Regions from separate parts of the Priestia sp. 3CA3 genome, predicted to be linked through region 1. Evidence: riboswitches for the same ligand, from Rfam matches in the RefSeq annotation. Region 1 holds a riboswitch; each other region holds the start of a gene.
The links. A riboswitch is a leader RNA that binds a small molecule or an ion and turns the genes downstream of it on or off. The one in region 1 is predicted to bind cyclic di-AMP.

Region 1 (5,722 bases):
CGAGCATAGGCGATTTGTTCTTTCGCTTTTTCCATTTCTTTTAATTGAATATAGGTTTTGGCGAGTTCGAGCGGCAGCATAATCCCTTCAAAACCAAGATCTTGCGCCTTCTGCAAATAAAACAGCGATTTTTCGTAATTTCCTCCAAACATAAGCGGAGTTTCCCGATATTTTATTCCTCGAACGAAGTGCGCCAAGCTTGAAGATGGATTTAATGTTAATGCCTGATGAAGAGCCCGGTCCATTTCTAAGTTCAATACCATTTTTTCAAAGATAATTGATTCTTCAATTTGCTTTGCTAAACAAACGGCTAAGTAACAGTACAAATCAGATGCTTGAGGTTTTTTCTTCATTTCTTGTTGAATTTCGCGCTTGATCTCTTTCCACTTTCCCTCTTCTAGCTGATTCATGACGTATTGTGCATGTATTCCCACCTGTTTGCCCTCCTTTTCCTCTTTATCATAAAGGATTTCTGCGCAAATGAAAAAAGTAAGTGTTCTTCATTCTCCACAAAAAACGTTACCATTAAAAAATAGGCAAATTTCTCAATCACTTAACCCAATTAGTACATAGGATATAGAGACTTTTATTAAAGGAGGTTACACATATGGGCGCAAAAGGCGGTTTTGGTTTTTCATTTATCGTTGTTTTATTTATCCTATTAGTAATCGTAGGGTGTTCTTGCTACTACTAATTTCTAGAGAGGATGAACATCATTCATCCTCTCCTATTTCAAAAAAAACCATGCTTTCGCATGGCTACATACCGATTAGATGAATGAGTAGAGGAACTCATTTTTCGGCAATATTGAAGAAATTTTTGGTTTTTACTTCCGCCTAGTATGCCCTTTTTGACGGGGGCTATGCGCAAATAAAGTTAACGTTTAAAAGCGAAAGCCAGACGCACCTACAATAACAAGTAAAACAAATAACACAACGATTAACGCAAAATTTTGTTTTCCCACGTACCATCCCTCACTTCCTGTTATCTGCTTTTAGTGTATGCAACAGCTTGGCAAAATGTTTAGGACAGGGGTGCGGATTTTTCCAATGAGAAAAACCTTCAAATTTCGCCAAAAAAAGTGAATCATATTTTTGTTTCTTTCGTTATATATAGTAAGAGATTTTTTTACTATAAAAAAGGAGGGGCTTTAATGCGCCGACATTCCAAATTGCCCATTGTTCTTGTTTTTGCCTTCTTTTTATTCATCGCAACTGTTTTGTGCGTAACCTCTTATATGTCTTGAACGTATAAATAATATAAAAAAATCGCCTCATCGAAGGCGATTTTTCTATCCTAGCATTATATCTTCGTTTGGATAGCGAACGGCTTCACGCTTTTGCTTAGATAATGAAAACGCAAGCGTTAATGGCCCCACTTTTCCTAAAAACATGATAAAGATAATAATCACGCGTCCAAAGTACGAAAGTTCAGGAGTCGCTCCCATCGATAAACCTACTGTTCCAAACGCAGAAACAACTTCAAACATAATTTTTACAAACGGCAGGTTTTCCGAAATATTTAACAGGAAGATGGCCCCAAACACAAACATAATTGAAATCATCGTAATGGCTAGTGCCTTAAACACATGAAGAGGAAGAAGTCGTCTCTTTAGCAGCACAATATCTTCCCTGCTTCGTAAAAATGCCCATACAGAAAAGACAATCACCACAAACGTCGTGAGTTTGATACCCCCTCCTGTTGACGCACTCCCTGCACCAATGAACATCAATAAAACCATTAAAAACACCGTTGCGTCATGCAAATGAGCTAAATCAATTGTATTAAAGCCAGCGGTTCTTGTTGTTACCGCTTGAAAATAAGAAGCCCATACTTTGTCTCCTAATGATAAATTTCCGAGCGTATGCGAATTGCCGTACTCTAAGAAAAAAATAAAAAGCATGGCAATCACGTTAATGGCGAACGTGCTGATAATCATAATTTTTGAATGCAGCGTTAGTTTTTTATACGATTTTTTCACCCACATATCAGCAAGGACGGTAAACCCTAACCCACCAATAATAAAGAGAAAAGAAATCGTGATGTTAATAATAGGATCTCCTACATACTGAACTAAGTTATCAGACAGCAGTCCGAACCCTGCGTTATTAAAAGCCGAAATCGAATGAAACAAGCTAAAGAACAGCCCCTTAGACCATCCGAATTCCGGAACCCAGCGTATCGCTAAAAAGAGCAGTGCAACAAACTCAATTAAAAATGAAAAGATGAACAACCTTTTAACTAGCAGCACAACTCCACCGACGCTCGTCTGATTTAATGCCTGCTGAACGAGCATACGCTCTTTAAATCCAATTTTTTTACCTAGCATCATAAAAATCAGCACGGCAAATGACATAATGCCGAGACCGCCTATTTGAATTAACAGCATAATAATCGTTTGACCGATGACGGTAAAACGCGTACCTGTATCTACGACGGCTAAGCCGGTCACTGTCATAGCGGAAGTAGATGTAAAAAGGGCGTCTACCCACCGGATTGGCTCAGTAGTAGAAAAAGGCATCATCAATAGAAGAGCACCAATAATAATTCCTCCGCCAAAAATGGAAACAAGCAGCTGCGGAGGAGTTAGTTTAATGATTTGTTTTTTCATGAGTTAAACTCCTTCTTCTTCAAAACGGTTCAAATCGCGATTATGTCCGATAACAATCAGCATATCTCCTTGTTCAATTATTTCATGCGCGGTAGGCGAAATCACCATTTCCCCGTCTTTTCGCTGAAAGCCGATAATATTGCAGCCGTACTTGGCACGAATGTTCAAATCAAACAGCGTTTTATTATGAAGCTTTTTAGAAGCGACAATTTCGACAATACTATAATCCTTTGACAGTTCAATGTAATCAATGATCTTTTCTGACACCACGTGATGAGCAATCCGCTTCGCAATATCGCGCTCAGGATGAATGACTTTGTCCGCTCCTATTTTCTCCAGCACTTTTTGATGATACATATTCACCGCTTTTACCCATACTTGCTTAACGCCCATATCTTTTAAAAGCATCGTTGCAAGCACGCTTGCTTCAATATCGTCTCCAAACGAAATAAGAGCATGATCAACGTTACGAATGCCTAGCCCTTTTAAGCTAGCTTCATCAATTGCGTTCGCTTGCACGACATATGTAGCTGAGTTGCTATATTTCTTTACTACCTCCTGATTGCGGTCAATAGCGAGCACATCCACATCCAAATTAGCAAACTCTTCAACCAAACTGCCTCCAAAACGACCTAATCCCAATACAGCAAACTGTTTTTTCATAATGTATTTATTCCTTTCTTCAACTGCTGTGTGTTCTCTTAGCTTATACTTTTTCTAAAAAATTACATGTTTTTCTTAAAAAAAGCGCAAAAAAACACAGGAAGGCTCCTGTGTTTTTTCACACTCTTCCCCCTCAAAACGCTTGCGAAGTTAGCTGTCGGGTTCGGGTTTTAAGAGTAACCCTACCTTTTTAAGGATTCACCCCGGAGCACAATATGTGCGTAAATAATGGGTCCTCCGCTCCGTAATGGATTAAGCGATTTTTATTCAAATGTCTATGATCTATTTTTTAGAATAATCGATTCGATTCATGATACGTTTCACTTCACGAAAGCTATCTTACTCCTGTGGATTTTGTCTGTCAAGATATTTTTAGGGAAGACATCACTTGCGCTGCAAACTGCAAAAATCATATAAATCTAAACTGACAATCAGTTTGTGAAATTGATCAAACAAATTAATAACGGCCAAAAGCTCTAATAGCTGCGTATCACTGTAAAATTTCTTTAATTGATCCATATCAGCATCCGTCAAATCCCTTGGACGCACTCGGTATACATCTATAAATCGAAACAGCAGTCGATCTTTTTCTTCCAGCTCTTTTTCTCTTAACACTTTTTGATTAAGCGTCTTATCGCCTACATATGACATGCTCATACACGTCTCACAGCCGTTAACACCTGCTAGATAAAGCCTGATTTTTTCCTTAGTCTCTCTTTTTACTATATCACTGTTCCAAAGCTTGTCGTATAGCTCATCATACAACCTTTTTACATCTGGAATTAAATTCAGTGCTTTTTCAAAATTTGTTCCCTCTTCGTTTGTTAACAAAACTCTTGCCATTTTTTACTCACTCCTTTTTAATTATTATAGTAAGAAAAATGGAGATTTCAGATAACAAATAAAACATATTATCTGCTGTTACTAATCAAATGAAACATTAATATGAAAGAAGGTTTTCAATTGAAAATTGATGAAATTGATTTATCGATTTTGCAGGCACTGCAGCAAAACAGCCGTCTTTCCTTAAGAGAGCTAGGAAAACAAATTAACCTGTCTCCTCCTTCAGTGGCAGAGCGAGTAAGACAGCTAGAGAGCTTTGGTATTATAAAAGGATATACAATCGATATTGATTATGAAAAGCTGCAGTTGCCCGTCTCGTGTTTTATTGAAGTAACCATGAAAAACGGAGAGCACGAGCGTTTTAAACGATTTATTTCTCAGTATCCCTATGCTTTATTCTGTGAACGCATTGCCGGACAGGCTTGCTTCATTACAAAGCTTCAGCTTCCTCACCTGCACGTACTCGAGCAATTTATTAACGAAATTACACCTTATGCCAAAACGATTTCACACATCGCCCTTTCTCACGTGGAGATGTCTTCTGCATTATTGAGTCATTTAAAAGATGAAAAGTGATTGAAACATACGTTCACCGTACTAACGAAAAGATCCGAACGATTCATCGTTCGGATCTTCTTTCCACTAAACTACTTCTGTCCTAGCCTCTTTTATTCGTCCAAAAGCATAAAAAATAACCCTCCAAAGCTGGAGGGTATAAATTTTCCGAATAATGAAAGTTTTACAACTTCATTCTATCAGGTACCGACATTTCTGTCTACTTAAAAATGTAAAAGAGCTCTCTATTAATAGAAAGCTCTTTTACCTGCTTGTTTTTTGAAAACAATCAATCTATATAAAAGGGAACTACCTAAGGTTGAAAGTCACGTGAAACCTTGGCAGTTGATCCTGGATATACCGGTTGATATGATTCAAAACAAGTTCTTTCATCATTTCTTCTTTGACTTCTGATTCCGTTTTTTTATCTTTTTGTTTTAAAATAAGAATATAATAGACTTTACCCATTTTAATGGGCTTACTACACTCTCCGATGTGCTGTTTTTTTAAAACATCTATAAAAGAGGGAGATAGATTCGAAAGCTTTAGATTATCATCATTCTCTATTTTGCTGATGGTCTGGACATCAGCATATTTTTTTTGAACGTCTTGAAGCGATGTTCCTTTTTGCAGCTCAGCCGCAACGGTCTCAGCATCATGTAAAGTTGTAAAAGTTAGCTGCGAAAAAGATACGCGCGTTACATCATTCTCAATACGTGTATAGTAAGCGTCTAGTTCATCAGACGTAATTTGTTTACGGAAATATTCTTCTAATTTAAACTGATTTATTAGCTGTTTAGTTACATCGCTAGAACGAATGTGCAAGACTTCATAGCCTTGTTTTCTTGTATCTTCGTCATATGAACGTTTGATTTGTTTCCACATATCCTCGACTTTTTTCTGTACCCTGTCACTTGTCTTTAGATGCGAAATTAAGATTTTTTGCATGACAAGCTGCCGCAACAACTCTTTGCGGTAGCTTGTATCATTTAGCGGAGCATCGGGATTTAAGAACCCTTCAACTGCTAAAAAACGATTGAATTCAGCTCC
Region 2 (5,722 bases), on a different contig from region 1:
CAATTAGCGTTGTCTAGCAGCATCGATTGCAATCACAATAGCTGTAATAATATGCATGATAAATCCCAAAAATGGAATCCAAGCAACCAGTGAGGTAACAAGCCCTAGTATGTTTCCATAAGCAGATAACCCTCGTCTATTAGCTAAAATGAGTGTGATAGCATGAAGAATAAATCCAATAAAAAGAGGAGTATAGCTAAAGCCCATAACAATCCCCGCGCCAATTAAAGGAATTCCCAGCAAGGCTTCATACCCAGCAGTGACCCATTTCATTGTACGTACATTTCCATTCATAGTAAAAAGCCTCCTAAAAAAGATACTACTATATACGAGAAAAGAGAGAAAAAAGTTTCAAATTACTTGGGGGATATGTCGTATAAGTCAGCCCTATTGGATTAAAATGATAGATGACAGTAAAGGGGGATGGAAAAAACATAATGATTTAGTCATTTTTTCACACTAAAGAAAAATAGTCTAGATGATTCATTTTTAGCTAAGGGACCAGAATTTATACTGAACATAGTGACTGCTTTTTAAAATAAATAAAAGCTGATATCGTGTTTTTTGGTTGTAGCATGTAAGCTTTTTATTACAAATTATTAAAGATTCTTATCTTTTTGCAAATACACATTGTATTTCATAGTTTTAACAATTATGATAAAAAAGCAAGTGTCAAAATAGGAAAATAGTTGAGCATGTAAAACGAAGCGATAAGCTTATTAATTTGAAAGAAAGGCAAGGTACATAGCTTTATGTGGGAAATTATTGTAGCAATCATTTTAGGGATTGTAGAAGGTTTAACAGAGTTTGCTCCCGTTTCGTCAACTGGGCATATGATTATTGTGGATGACCTGTGGTTAAATTCAAAAGAATTATTTTCATCTCCAGTAGCTAATACATTTAAGATTGTTATTCAGCTAGGGTCGATCTTAGCAGTAGTTGTTATTTTTAAAGATCGTTTTATTAATTTATTAGGATTGGGAAAAAAACCAGCTGCTGCAATTGGACCGACAAATCGCTTAAATTTAATGCAGGTAATTGTTGGTTTGTTACCCGCAGGAGTGTTAGGACTTTTGTTTGATGATTACATTGATGAACATTTGTTTTCTTTAAATACGGTGCTAATTGGCTTAGTGGTCGGAGCTGTATTAATGATTCTAGCAGATTTGTTTGGACCTAAACGTCCGCGTGTAGAGACGGTGGACCAAATGTCTTATGGACAAGCACTAGGTATAGGACTGTTTCAATGTATTGCTCTTTGGCCAGGTTTTTCTCGTTCAGGCTCAACGATTTCAGGAGGGGTTCTTCTTGGAATGAGCCATAAGGCAGCCGCAGATTTTACATTTATTATGGCAGTGCCAATTATGGCAGGAGCAAGTGGACTTTCATTGGTTAAAAACTGGCAGTATTTCACATCAGATGCACTACCGTTTTTTATTGCTGGTTTTATCAGCGCCTTTATTTTTGCGCTTATATCGATTCGCTTTTTCTTAAAATTAATCAACCGCATTAAATTAGTTCCGTTTGCCATTTATCGAATTATCTTAGCGGCTATTCTATATTTTGTATTTTTATAAAATAAATCAGCGTATTTTATAGCCATTTAAACTTCTGATAAAGACTTAAAAAGCAAGAAAAAGCTATTGCAACATTGCAATAGCTTTTTTGCATAAATATATATTATTGTCTTTTGAAAGCGTTTTATAAACATGGGTATTGACAAAACGTGTCGAAAAATAGTAAATTAATATTTGTGCAGTATAAAGTTAAGTAAAAGTAAGACTTCTGTTTAGTTTTATTGACTGTAAAAAACGTATGACAACGTATAGATCGTTTTAATTTTATAAAAATTGAATAATAAGCTTAATCGTATAGAGCGGGGGAATCATTATCGGCAGTAAAGCTGCCTTGGGGTGAATCCTTACAAAAGGTAGGAAACTCTCAATTCCGAATCCGACAGTTAACCTCGTTTGCTTTATTGAGAGAAAGAGCCCAAAATAGCGTAAGTAAAAGGCTGTTCTTTCTTAAGAATAGTCTTTTTTTGTTTTTTCAGAAAAGTATATACAAATGTCATACATCTTTGGGGAGGTACATCTATGAAAAAAATTCGTTTTGGTTTGGCTACGCAGATTTTTACCGGTTTAATCCTCGGTGTTCTTGTAGGAGTAATTTGGTTTAACGATCCGCGTGTAGTAACATACCTGCAGCCGCTGGGAGACTTGTTCTTAAGATTGATTAAGATGATTGTTATTCCAATTGTTATCTCAAGTTTAGTCGTTGGAGTTGCAGGAGCAGGTAGCGGTAAACAGGTCGGAAAGCTGGGCGTTAAAACCATTCTCTATTTTGAAATTATTACAACTTTCGCAATTGTAATCGGTGTATTGATTGCTAATATTTTTCACCCTGGACAAGGTGTAGACATTCATTCAGCACAGAAGAGTGATATTTCACAATACGTTGAAACATCCGAACAGCAAGAAGGAAAGTCAGTGGCTGAAACGTTCTTACACATTGTTCCGACAAACTTTTTCCAGTCAATTGTTGAAGGGGACATGCTAGCAATTATCTTTTTTACAGTATTGTTCGCACTTGGAGTAGCGGCAATTGGAGAAAGAGGAAAGCCTGTTGTTCAATTCTTTGACGGCGTTTCTCACGCAATGTTTCACGTGGTAAACCTAGTAATGAAAGTGGCTCCGATTGGAGTATTTGCTTTAATTGGTGTAACAGTTTCGAAATTCGGTTTAGAGTCACTTCTTTCATTAGGAAAGCTTGTTATCTTAGTTTACTTAGCGTTAATTTTCTTCCTACTTGTTGTATTAGGAGGAATTGCGAAATGGGCAGGAATTAACATTTTCCACTTATTCCGCTATATGAAAGATGAACTGTTGTTAGCATACAGTACATCTAGTTCTGAGACAGTTCTTCCGCGAATTATGGAAAAACTTGAAAAGATGGGCTGTCCAAAAGCTATCGTATCGTTCGTTGTACCAATTGGTTATACATTTAACCTAGATGGTTCTGTTCTCTATCAAGCGATTGCAGCGTTATTCTTAGCGCAGGTGTATGGTATTGATTTAACGATCGTTCAACAGCTGACGCTCATTCTGGTATTGATGGTTACATCTAAAGGAATGGCTGCGGTGCCAGGAACATCATTTGTTGTATTACTGGCTACTCTTGGAACAATCGGCGTTCCGGCAGAAGGATTAGCCTTCATTGCGGGAGTAGACAGAATCATGGATATGGCACGTACGGTTGTTAACTTAGTAGGAAACACACTAGCAGCAATTGTGATGTCTAAATCTGAAGGCAAATTTGACCCTAAAAAAGGTACAGAGGTCATGAGAGCCGGCTAATTTATAAATTAAAAAGCTACTTATTCTATTCAAAAAATTAGAATAAGTAGCTTTTTTCATAATAATTCCTTTATTATTATGGAAATTGACCCTATAATATGTAACATCAGGTATAAATATATCCAAATTTTATTCTTACATAAAAGCAGTCACTGGTTCCTTTCTTTATCAATAAATATAGAGATAGCTTAGCTAGTTGGGGGATAGTAGAGTATGTGGAAAAAGCGAATATGGGTCATCGCCTCGATAGTAATCGTATGTTTGTTAATCCCTTACAGTTTACCGATTGTGTTTGCTTTATTAACAGCATTAGCGCTTGAGGGTATTGTTCAAAAATTGCATCAATCTTTTAAAATGAAGAGAGTCTACGCAGTGCTTATGACCTTCATTTTATATGTTGTTTCGCTCATACTTATTGGATTTTTTATTGTTCGGACAATCGTTACGCAAGTGGTTGCTCTTTCAAAGATAGCGCCTTCATTTGTAAAAGAAATCTATGAAACCGCGATTTATCCAACTATTATCAAGTGGAAATACTATTCAAACGCTCTTCCTACAGAAGTGATTTCTTCTATCGAGCGCACGCTTGAAAAAACCGTAAATTCATTAGATTCTCTATTAAAAAGTACCGTGGAAATCATCATTAGCTTTGCTGCTACTGTTCCTGGGTTTCTACTAGAGTTTCTTATTTATTTAGTAGCGCTTGTATTTATCAGCCTTGAGCTGCCTGCTATTAAAAATAAAATTAAGTCATTTTTAACAGAAGAAACGAAATATAAGCTACAAGTTGTCATCACTCAGCTTATCCAAGCGGGGGTTGGTTTTATTAAGGCACAAATTATTTTAAGTGTCATGACGTTTGTAATGGCTTATGTAGGGCTTTGGCTATTAGATGTTCCGTATACCGCGCTGCTTAGTTTATTAATTGTAATTGTCGATATCTTACCAATCCTTGGGACAGGCTCGGTGCTCGTTCCATGGGGGATTTTTGCTCTTACGCAAGGACATGACTCATTAGCAATCGGCTTATTTATTCTATTTGGAGTCATTACGGTAGTAAGACGTGTAGTAGAACCAAAAGTATTTTCTACAAATATGGGTATTTCACCTTTGGCTGCATTAGTTAGTTTGTACATTGGATTTAAACTTTTAGGTTTTGTCGGGTTGTTTTTAGGACCAGCTTTAGTTATTTTATACGATGCTCTTCGTAAAGTAGGTATTATTCAAATTAACTTTAAACTATAAAAGCGCTGGATAAAACTAGCGCTTTTTTTTTATTGAAACTTTTGTAGTACGTCATACGTAAAGAGGGAAAGGAAAAAACTATGTCGCGTTGGTTTTTATCTATCAATCGGCTAAATTATAGTTTTGCAGTCTTAGATTTAATGACATGAGGAGGAGAATTTTTGTTAGAGTCGGTTTTACTTTCTTTAATTGAAGCGCTAAAACAGCTCTCTTATTTTGGCGTAATTTTAGCATTAACGTTTGAGTTTGTCCCCGCAGAGCTTGTTTTACCTTTAGTAGGGTATTGGGTGTACCAAGGTGATATGAACTTGTATCTGGCTATCCTTGCAGGTACAGTAGGCGGTGTGTGTGGACCGTTGACTCTTTATGCACTGGGACGTTACGGTGGACGACCGCTAGTTTTAAAATATGGAAAATATTTTTTGGTGAAAGAAAAAGAAATTGACGCTGCCGATCGCTTTTTTAATAAGTACGGCAGCGGGGTCGCTTTTTTTGGACGGTTTATTCCAGGAGTGCGTACGGCTATCTCTTTTCCATGCGGGATGGCAAAAATGAATGTATGGCTGTTTTCTATTTACACATTTGTTGCGATGCTTCCAGTAACGGCTATTTACGTATATTTAGGATATAAGTTAGGGCCTAAGTGGAAAGAGGTGGGTCCGATTGTTTCTCAATACATGCAGCCTATTGGAATCGGAATTGTTGTTTTAATTGCGTTGTTTTTTATCATTAAATATGTGCGGAATAAACAAGTAGGACAGAGCTGATAAATCGAGGAAAAGAGTGAGGATATGTCAGAGCATGAACAATTGAGAATAGAATTGCGAAAAATTGAAAAGTGGGAGAAAGACCAAAAAGGACTTTTTTTCTGGGAGCGGCTGGCTCGCTTGCCTTTTTCAGCTTTAGATAAAGTAACGCCAAAGTTCATTCATCAAAAAATAGAAAAATTATTAGATGAAATTGCTAAGTATGTTGATAATGGAGGCCAGTATTTAGCTAATACGTCTGCCACGCTAGAGAAAGCATCAGCCCAATTACAAGAAAATAAGCAGCTGTCAATAGAGGATGTTCAGCATTTATCTCTGCAGGAAATGGATGAGTTGGCGGAGTATTTTATTGAA
Region 3 (5,722 bases), on a different contig from region 1:
GAAGAACGACAGTGAGGGCAAGTCGAGTTACAGGTTAAGTATTCATTAATTGAGAGCTCATGTTTACATACTCCGCAAAGAATAGCTTTTTCATTAAACATAGATTTTGGCCATCTTTTAATGTCGTGATCCGCATGTGCGTTATGACATTGATAGCATGGATAATATGTATGACAGCAATAAAATTTTATTGCAATAATATCTTTATCCGTATGATAGTGCGTACAGCGCGTTTCGGAATCCACTGTGTCACCTTTTACTGCAGGTACAGATTTGTTCATTATCATCACTCCTTATGAAAAGTATAGCATGCTTTTATACGCCTTATCATACATATGTAAAAAGAAAAATGCTATAATAAAACCATCGTTTTACATGTCAGATTGCATGCTAAAAAGATCAGATAAAAATTGATGTCAAAACAGATCGATTAAGTGAAGTAAAGAGAGGAAGAAAAAATGAGTAAGCAAGTTATCGTTTTTACCGGAGGCGGAACAGCGGGGCACGTAACGCCAAACATTGCCATTATGAAAGAATTAGACAGTGAAAAATGGGATATCCATTATGTCGGTTCTCACAATGGTATTGAGAAAGAATTAATTACAAAATTAAACGTTCCATATCATGCGATTTCAAGCGGGAAGCTGCGTCGATACGTAGATATGGAAAATGTAAAAGATGTATTTCGAGTAGCAAAAGGGGTTGGCGATGCGCGTCGCGTACTGAAAAAACTAAAGCCTTCTCTTGTTTTTTCAAAAGGCGGTTTTGTCACAGTTCCTGTTGTAATGGCTGCTAAATCTTTAAACATTCCCGTGTTCATTCATGAAAGTGATTTAACACCGGGACTGGCAAATAAAATTGCGCAGAAATTTGCCACTAAAATTTTTACTTCTTTTGATGAAGCCGCAAACTACTTTCCAAAAGAAAAAGTGCAGGTTGTTGGTTCACCTATTCGAAAAGAGCTATTTAGCGGAAGCGCAGCGAACGGGGAAAGCTGGCTACGCTTTTATGATAAGCGCCCCATTTTAACGATTATGGGCGGAAGTTTAGGAGCACGCCGTATTAATGAAATCGTTCGAGAGTCTTTGCCTGAACTGCAAAAGAAATTCCAAATTGTACACCTTTGCGGAAAAGGCAATATTGATACAAGCCTTGAAAAAGAGTCAGGATACCGTCAGTTAGAATACGTAAACGAACAGCTTCCTGATGTTCTAGCGGCAACTGATTATGTGATTACACGCGGCGGATCCAATGCCATTTTTGAGTTTTTAGCTCTTCATAAACCGATGATGATTATTCCTTTATCAAAAGCACAGAGTCGCGGAGATCAAATTTTAAATGCACAATCCTTTAAGAAAAAAGGCTACTGTATGGTTGTAGAAGAAGAGCAGTTAACAAAAGAACTGTTTTTGCGTGAAGTAAATGAGCTTCAGCAGCAGGCAAGTACGATGAAGCGTACAATGCGTGAAGCAACAAAAACGGATGCCATTTCAATTCTTGTAAATGAAATTGAGAAAATGAGCTAAAAAAAGCGTTCTTATCTCCTCGATAAGAACGCTTTTTTCTTCTGAAATTATTATTTTAAAATAATGAATAAATATAGAAAAATAAAGCTTTTAAAATTTCAAAAAATGTTGTTGACAGTAAATTTTAACAGGAGTAAGATTACTCTCATGAAACGTTCCACTGTGAAACGCTGAGTCTTTTCTGAAAGAGAAGGAAAGAGCGGAGGACCCAATTATCAGGGGTGAATCTCTTAATTGAGTAGGGTTACTTTCTTGACCCGAACCCGTCAGCTAACTTCGTAAGCGTTAAGAGAGAGGATGGTGTAATCGTGGTCGTTTTCTATAACAGCGGATAGTACGCTCCTTTCAAAATATAGGTGAAAGGAGCGTCAGGATGCATTTATCTAAGCAAATGATTCAAATGATTGAATATCGGGCCATGTGCGATCAGCAATCTTTTGATCTAGCAAACCGCTATTTGTCTACGTTAGCTAATCAAAGTTTTAAACGCAGCAGTAAAAACTATTATTAAGTCTAAAAATTAAATAACAAAGATACGCTTAATCAATTATGAGCGGGGGACCCAATATTTTGTACGTATGTACTAGGGGTGAATCTCTTAACTGAGTAGGGTTACTTCCATAACCCGAATCCGACAGCTAACTCCGTAAGCGTTTTGGGAGTAAAAAATTCGTGTGAATCACGGCTTATTTGTCGTGCATTAAACCGCGGAAGAGAACTCTCTTCTGCGGTTTTTTAGTGGGAAAAATCAGCAGCACGTCTCACGGTTAGCTTTTTTGGACGTGATGCTTTATGAAAAGAAACCGTCACTAAACTTAGAAGCTATCATTTTTGTTAGGAAACAGTTAGGAGGGAGCAACTTGGATATGATCATGCTTGGAACGCTTGTCATATTAACAGCTGCTATGTACGGAATTATTTGCTGGTCGTCTCATGTAGTAGATGAAAGAGAGGAGAAGTGAACGTGTCGTTCATTTTGTTAGGTATTTCAGTTCTCGTTTTAATTTATTTAGTATATGTACTGTTAAATCCAGAACAATTTTAATAAGCGGAGGAATAAAAAGTGGGGATTTTTCTACTATCAGTTGCGCTGCTGCTTGTTTTTGTAGCGCTTATTGCAAAGCCCGTAGGTATTTATATAGCGAATGTGTTTTCAAACGATAAAAACACTAGCTTGATAGGAAAGATAGAAACGGTGATGTTTAAAGCAGCAGGAATTAAAGGGCTTAATCAGACGTGGAAGCAATATGCATTTGCTCTTGTTTTGGCGAATACGTTTATGATTTTTGTGGTGTACCTTATCTTCCGGTTTCAAGAGGTACTGCCGTTTAACCCAAGCCACATCAAAGGAATGGATCCGGCACTTGCTTTTAACACGGCCATTAGTTTTATGACAAATACGAACTTGCAGCACTACAGCGGCGAATCAGGTTTGTCCTATTTCTCGCAGATGGCCGCCATTGTATTTATGATGTTTGCTGCACCAGCAACGGCACTTGCAGTAGCAATCGCTTTTATTCGTGGGCTGGCAGGGAAAGAAATGGGAAACTTTTTTGTTGATTTTGTAAAGTCAATTACGCGTATTTTACTTCCTATCGCTTTTATAACAGGCATTTTATTTATGTTTTTAGGTGTCCCTCAAACGTTAAGCGGAACGGTTACTGCCCATACAATAGAAGGGGCAACACAGCAAATAGCAAGGGGACCAGTTGCTTCTTTTCTTTCAATTAAAGAGCTAGGAAACAACGGAGGGGGATTTTTTGGTGTCAATTCAGCTCATCCATTTGAAAATCCTAACGCGTTGAGCAATGTATTACAAATCGTCCTTATGCTGTTATTGCCAACAGCACTTCCTTTCACATACGGAAAAATGATCGGACAGCGTAAGCAAGGCCGCATCTTATTTGTAGCGATGAGTATGCTGTTTATCGTTATTTTAAGTACAGCGTTCGTAACAGAGTGGGGCGGCAATCCAAGACTTGATGCTTTTCATTTAAATGAAGCGAACGGTTATATGGAAGGGAAAGAAGTCCGTTTTGGTGTCGGCATGTCGACGCTTTACGCCATCGTGACGACAGCAAGTGAAACAGGTGCAGTCAACACCATGCACGATACTCTTACGCCTCTTACCGGGTTGTTAACGCTTGGAAATATGATGTTAAATACCGTATTTGGCGGTGTCGGAGCAGGATTTATGAATGTCATGATGTACGTCATTATCGCCGTATTTTTATCAGGTTTAATGGTTGGAAGAACACCAGAATACGTAGGTAAAAAAATTGAAGGAAAAGAAATGAAGCTAATCGCCGTGACGCTTATTTTGCAACCGCTGCTAATTTTAGGAGGAACAGCTGTAGCACTTACCACTCATTTAGGAATGGAAGGTATATCAAATCCAGGCTTTCACGGGTTAAGTCAGGCACTGTATGAATTTACGTCGTCAGCAGCAAACAATGGATCCGGCTTTGAAGGACTCGGTGATGCAACGCCGTTTTGGAACATTTCTACGGGAATTGTTATGTATATTGGACGCTACTTCGGACTAATTACAATGCTGGCGGTATCGAGCTCACTAGCATCCAAACAGCTTGTTCCCGAAACACCTGGAACATTTAAAACGGATACGTCTTTATTTAGCGGCATTTTAATTGGAACTACCGTTATTGTAGGAGCACTTACGTTTTTCCCAGTGCTTGTGCTTGGGCCGGTTGCTGAGTATTTAACACTGTAATCAAGAAAGCGGAGGATCATAATGAATAAACGGAATTTTGCAAATAATATTGAATTGGATCGCAACAGTCATATTCAAGGTTCTGTAGATACACAAGCTTCATCGATTTTTATTCAATCAGTAAAGCAGGCTTTTATCAAGCTCAGCCCAAGAACGATGATAAAAAACCCTATCATGTTCGTAGTAGAAATCGGGTTTATAATTACGCTTTTTTTAGCCGTTGTTCCGGACCTTTTCGGAGAAAGTACAGTAAGCACAGGGTTTAATGTTGCCGTATCTCTCGTGTTATTTTTCACCATTGTTTTTGCTAATTTTGCAGAAGCATTAGCAGAAGGTCGAGGAAAAGCACAGGCAAACTCATTAAAGCAATCTAAAGGCGATATTACAGCTAATCAGCTTCAAAACGGGCAAATGATACAAGTTCCGGCATCGCAACTAAAAAAAGGAGACATCGTCGTCGTTTCACAAGGCGAAATGATTCCTGGAGATGGAGAAATCATTAAAGGACTGGCGTCTGTTGATGAATCGGCTATTACGGGTGAATCGGCACCTGTTATGAAAGAAGCAGGCGGGGATTTTAACTCTGTAACTGGAGGTACAAGAGTTGTCAGCGATGAAATTACAATTAAAATTACGTGTGAGCAAGGTGAATCGTTTTTAGATAAAATGATTTCGCTTGTTGAAGGAGCAGAGCGTCAAAAAACGCCAAATGAAATTGCGCTAAACACGGTTTTGACAAGTTTGACGATTATTTTTTTACTAGTTGTTGTGACGCTTCCTGTTTTCACAAACTACCTGCACTTTCAGCTCGACACGGCTATTTTAATTTCACTGCTCGTCTGTCTCATTCCGACAACAATTGGAGGCTTATTATCGGCCATTGGAATTGCTGGGATGGACCGAGTAACGCAGTTTAACGTGATTGCCATGTCAGGAAAAGCAGTAGAAGCAGCTGGTGACATCAACACAATTATTTTAGATAAAACCGGTACCATTACGTTTGGAAACCGAATGGCTCATCAGTTAACGACTGTAGAAGGCATAGACGAACGTGAACTTTATAAATGGGCATTTGTTTCTTCGCTTTATGATGAAACACCAGAAGGGCGCTCAGTTGTTGATTTTATTCAAAATCGCATGGGAGTAGAAGATCTTAGAAAAACCGAAGGAACGTTTGTTGAATTTAAAGCTGAAACGCGAATGAGCGGCATTGACTTACAGAATGTGTCTGTACGAAAAGGGGCAGTGGACGCCGTCACGGCATGGGTAGAGTCAAATGGCGGAAAGGTTCCCTCTGATTTACAGCAAAAAGCAAACGAAATTGCAGGAGCTGGTGGCACGCCGCTTGCCGTCGCCGCGGATAATAAAATTTACGGTTTGATTTATTTAAAAGACACGGTAAAACCAGGAATGAAAGAACGCTTTGATGAACTTCGTAAAATGGGTATTAAAACAGTCATGTGTA

Region 2: linked by a shared signal. The riboswitch ahead of AC1VNJ_RS25390 (cation:dicarboxylate symporter family transporter) and the one ahead of AC1VNJ_RS22780 (potassium channel family protein) in region 1 are both predicted to bind cyclic di-AMP.
Region 3: linked by a shared signal. The riboswitch ahead of kdpF (K(+)-transporting ATPase subunit F) and the one ahead of AC1VNJ_RS22780 (potassium channel family protein) in region 1 are both predicted to bind cyclic di-AMP.

What each region holds. Positions count from the first base shown of each region.
Region 1 is NZ_JBXENJ010000010.1:116,212-121,933, forward strand. It holds gene AC1VNJ_RS22760 (tetratricopeptide repeat protein) at 1-434, opposite strand, end outside; gene AC1VNJ_RS22765 (YjcZ family sporulation protein) at 608-694, shown strand; gene AC1VNJ_RS22770 (YjcZ family sporulation protein) at 884-964, opposite strand; gene AC1VNJ_RS22775 (TrkH family potassium uptake protein) at 1,292-2,611, opposite strand; gene AC1VNJ_RS22780 (potassium channel family protein) at 2,615-3,274, opposite strand; cyclic di-AMP (ydaO/yuaA leader) riboswitch at 3,399-3,543, opposite strand; gene AC1VNJ_RS22785 (carboxymuconolactone decarboxylase family protein) at 3,659-4,117, opposite strand; gene AC1VNJ_RS22790 (Lrp/AsnC family transcriptional regulator) at 4,238-4,693, shown strand; gene AC1VNJ_RS22795 (peptidyl-prolyl cis-trans isomerase) at 4,982-5,722, opposite strand, start outside.
Region 2 is NZ_JBXENJ010000019.1:17,653-23,374, forward strand. It holds gene AC1VNJ_RS25380 (hypothetical protein) at 4-294, opposite strand; gene AC1VNJ_RS25385 (undecaprenyl-diphosphate phosphatase) at 753-1,577, shown strand; cyclic di-AMP (ydaO/yuaA leader) riboswitch at 1,851-1,990, shown strand; gene AC1VNJ_RS25390 (cation:dicarboxylate symporter family transporter) at 2,097-3,356, shown strand; gene ytvI (sporulation integral membrane protein YtvI) at 3,570-4,601, shown strand; gene AC1VNJ_RS25400 (DedA family protein) at 4,763-5,368, shown strand; gene AC1VNJ_RS25405 (EcsC family protein) at 5,393-5,722, shown strand, end outside.
Region 3 is NZ_JBXENJ010000002.1:295,614-301,335, reverse strand. It holds gene AC1VNJ_RS06355 (CHY zinc finger protein) at 1-281, opposite strand, end outside; gene AC1VNJ_RS06350 (undecaprenyldiphospho-muramoylpentapeptide beta-N-acetylglucosaminyltransferase) at 459-1,526, shown strand; cyclic di-AMP (ydaO/yuaA leader) riboswitch at 1,685-1,827, shown strand; gene AC1VNJ_RS06345 (hypothetical protein) at 1,900-2,037, shown strand; cyclic di-AMP (ydaO/yuaA leader) riboswitch at 2,053-2,193, shown strand; gene kdpF (K(+)-transporting ATPase subunit F) at 2,485-2,571, shown strand; gene kdpA (potassium-transporting ATPase subunit KdpA) at 2,596-4,257, shown strand; gene kdpB (potassium-transporting ATPase subunit KdpB) at 4,279-5,722, shown strand, end outside.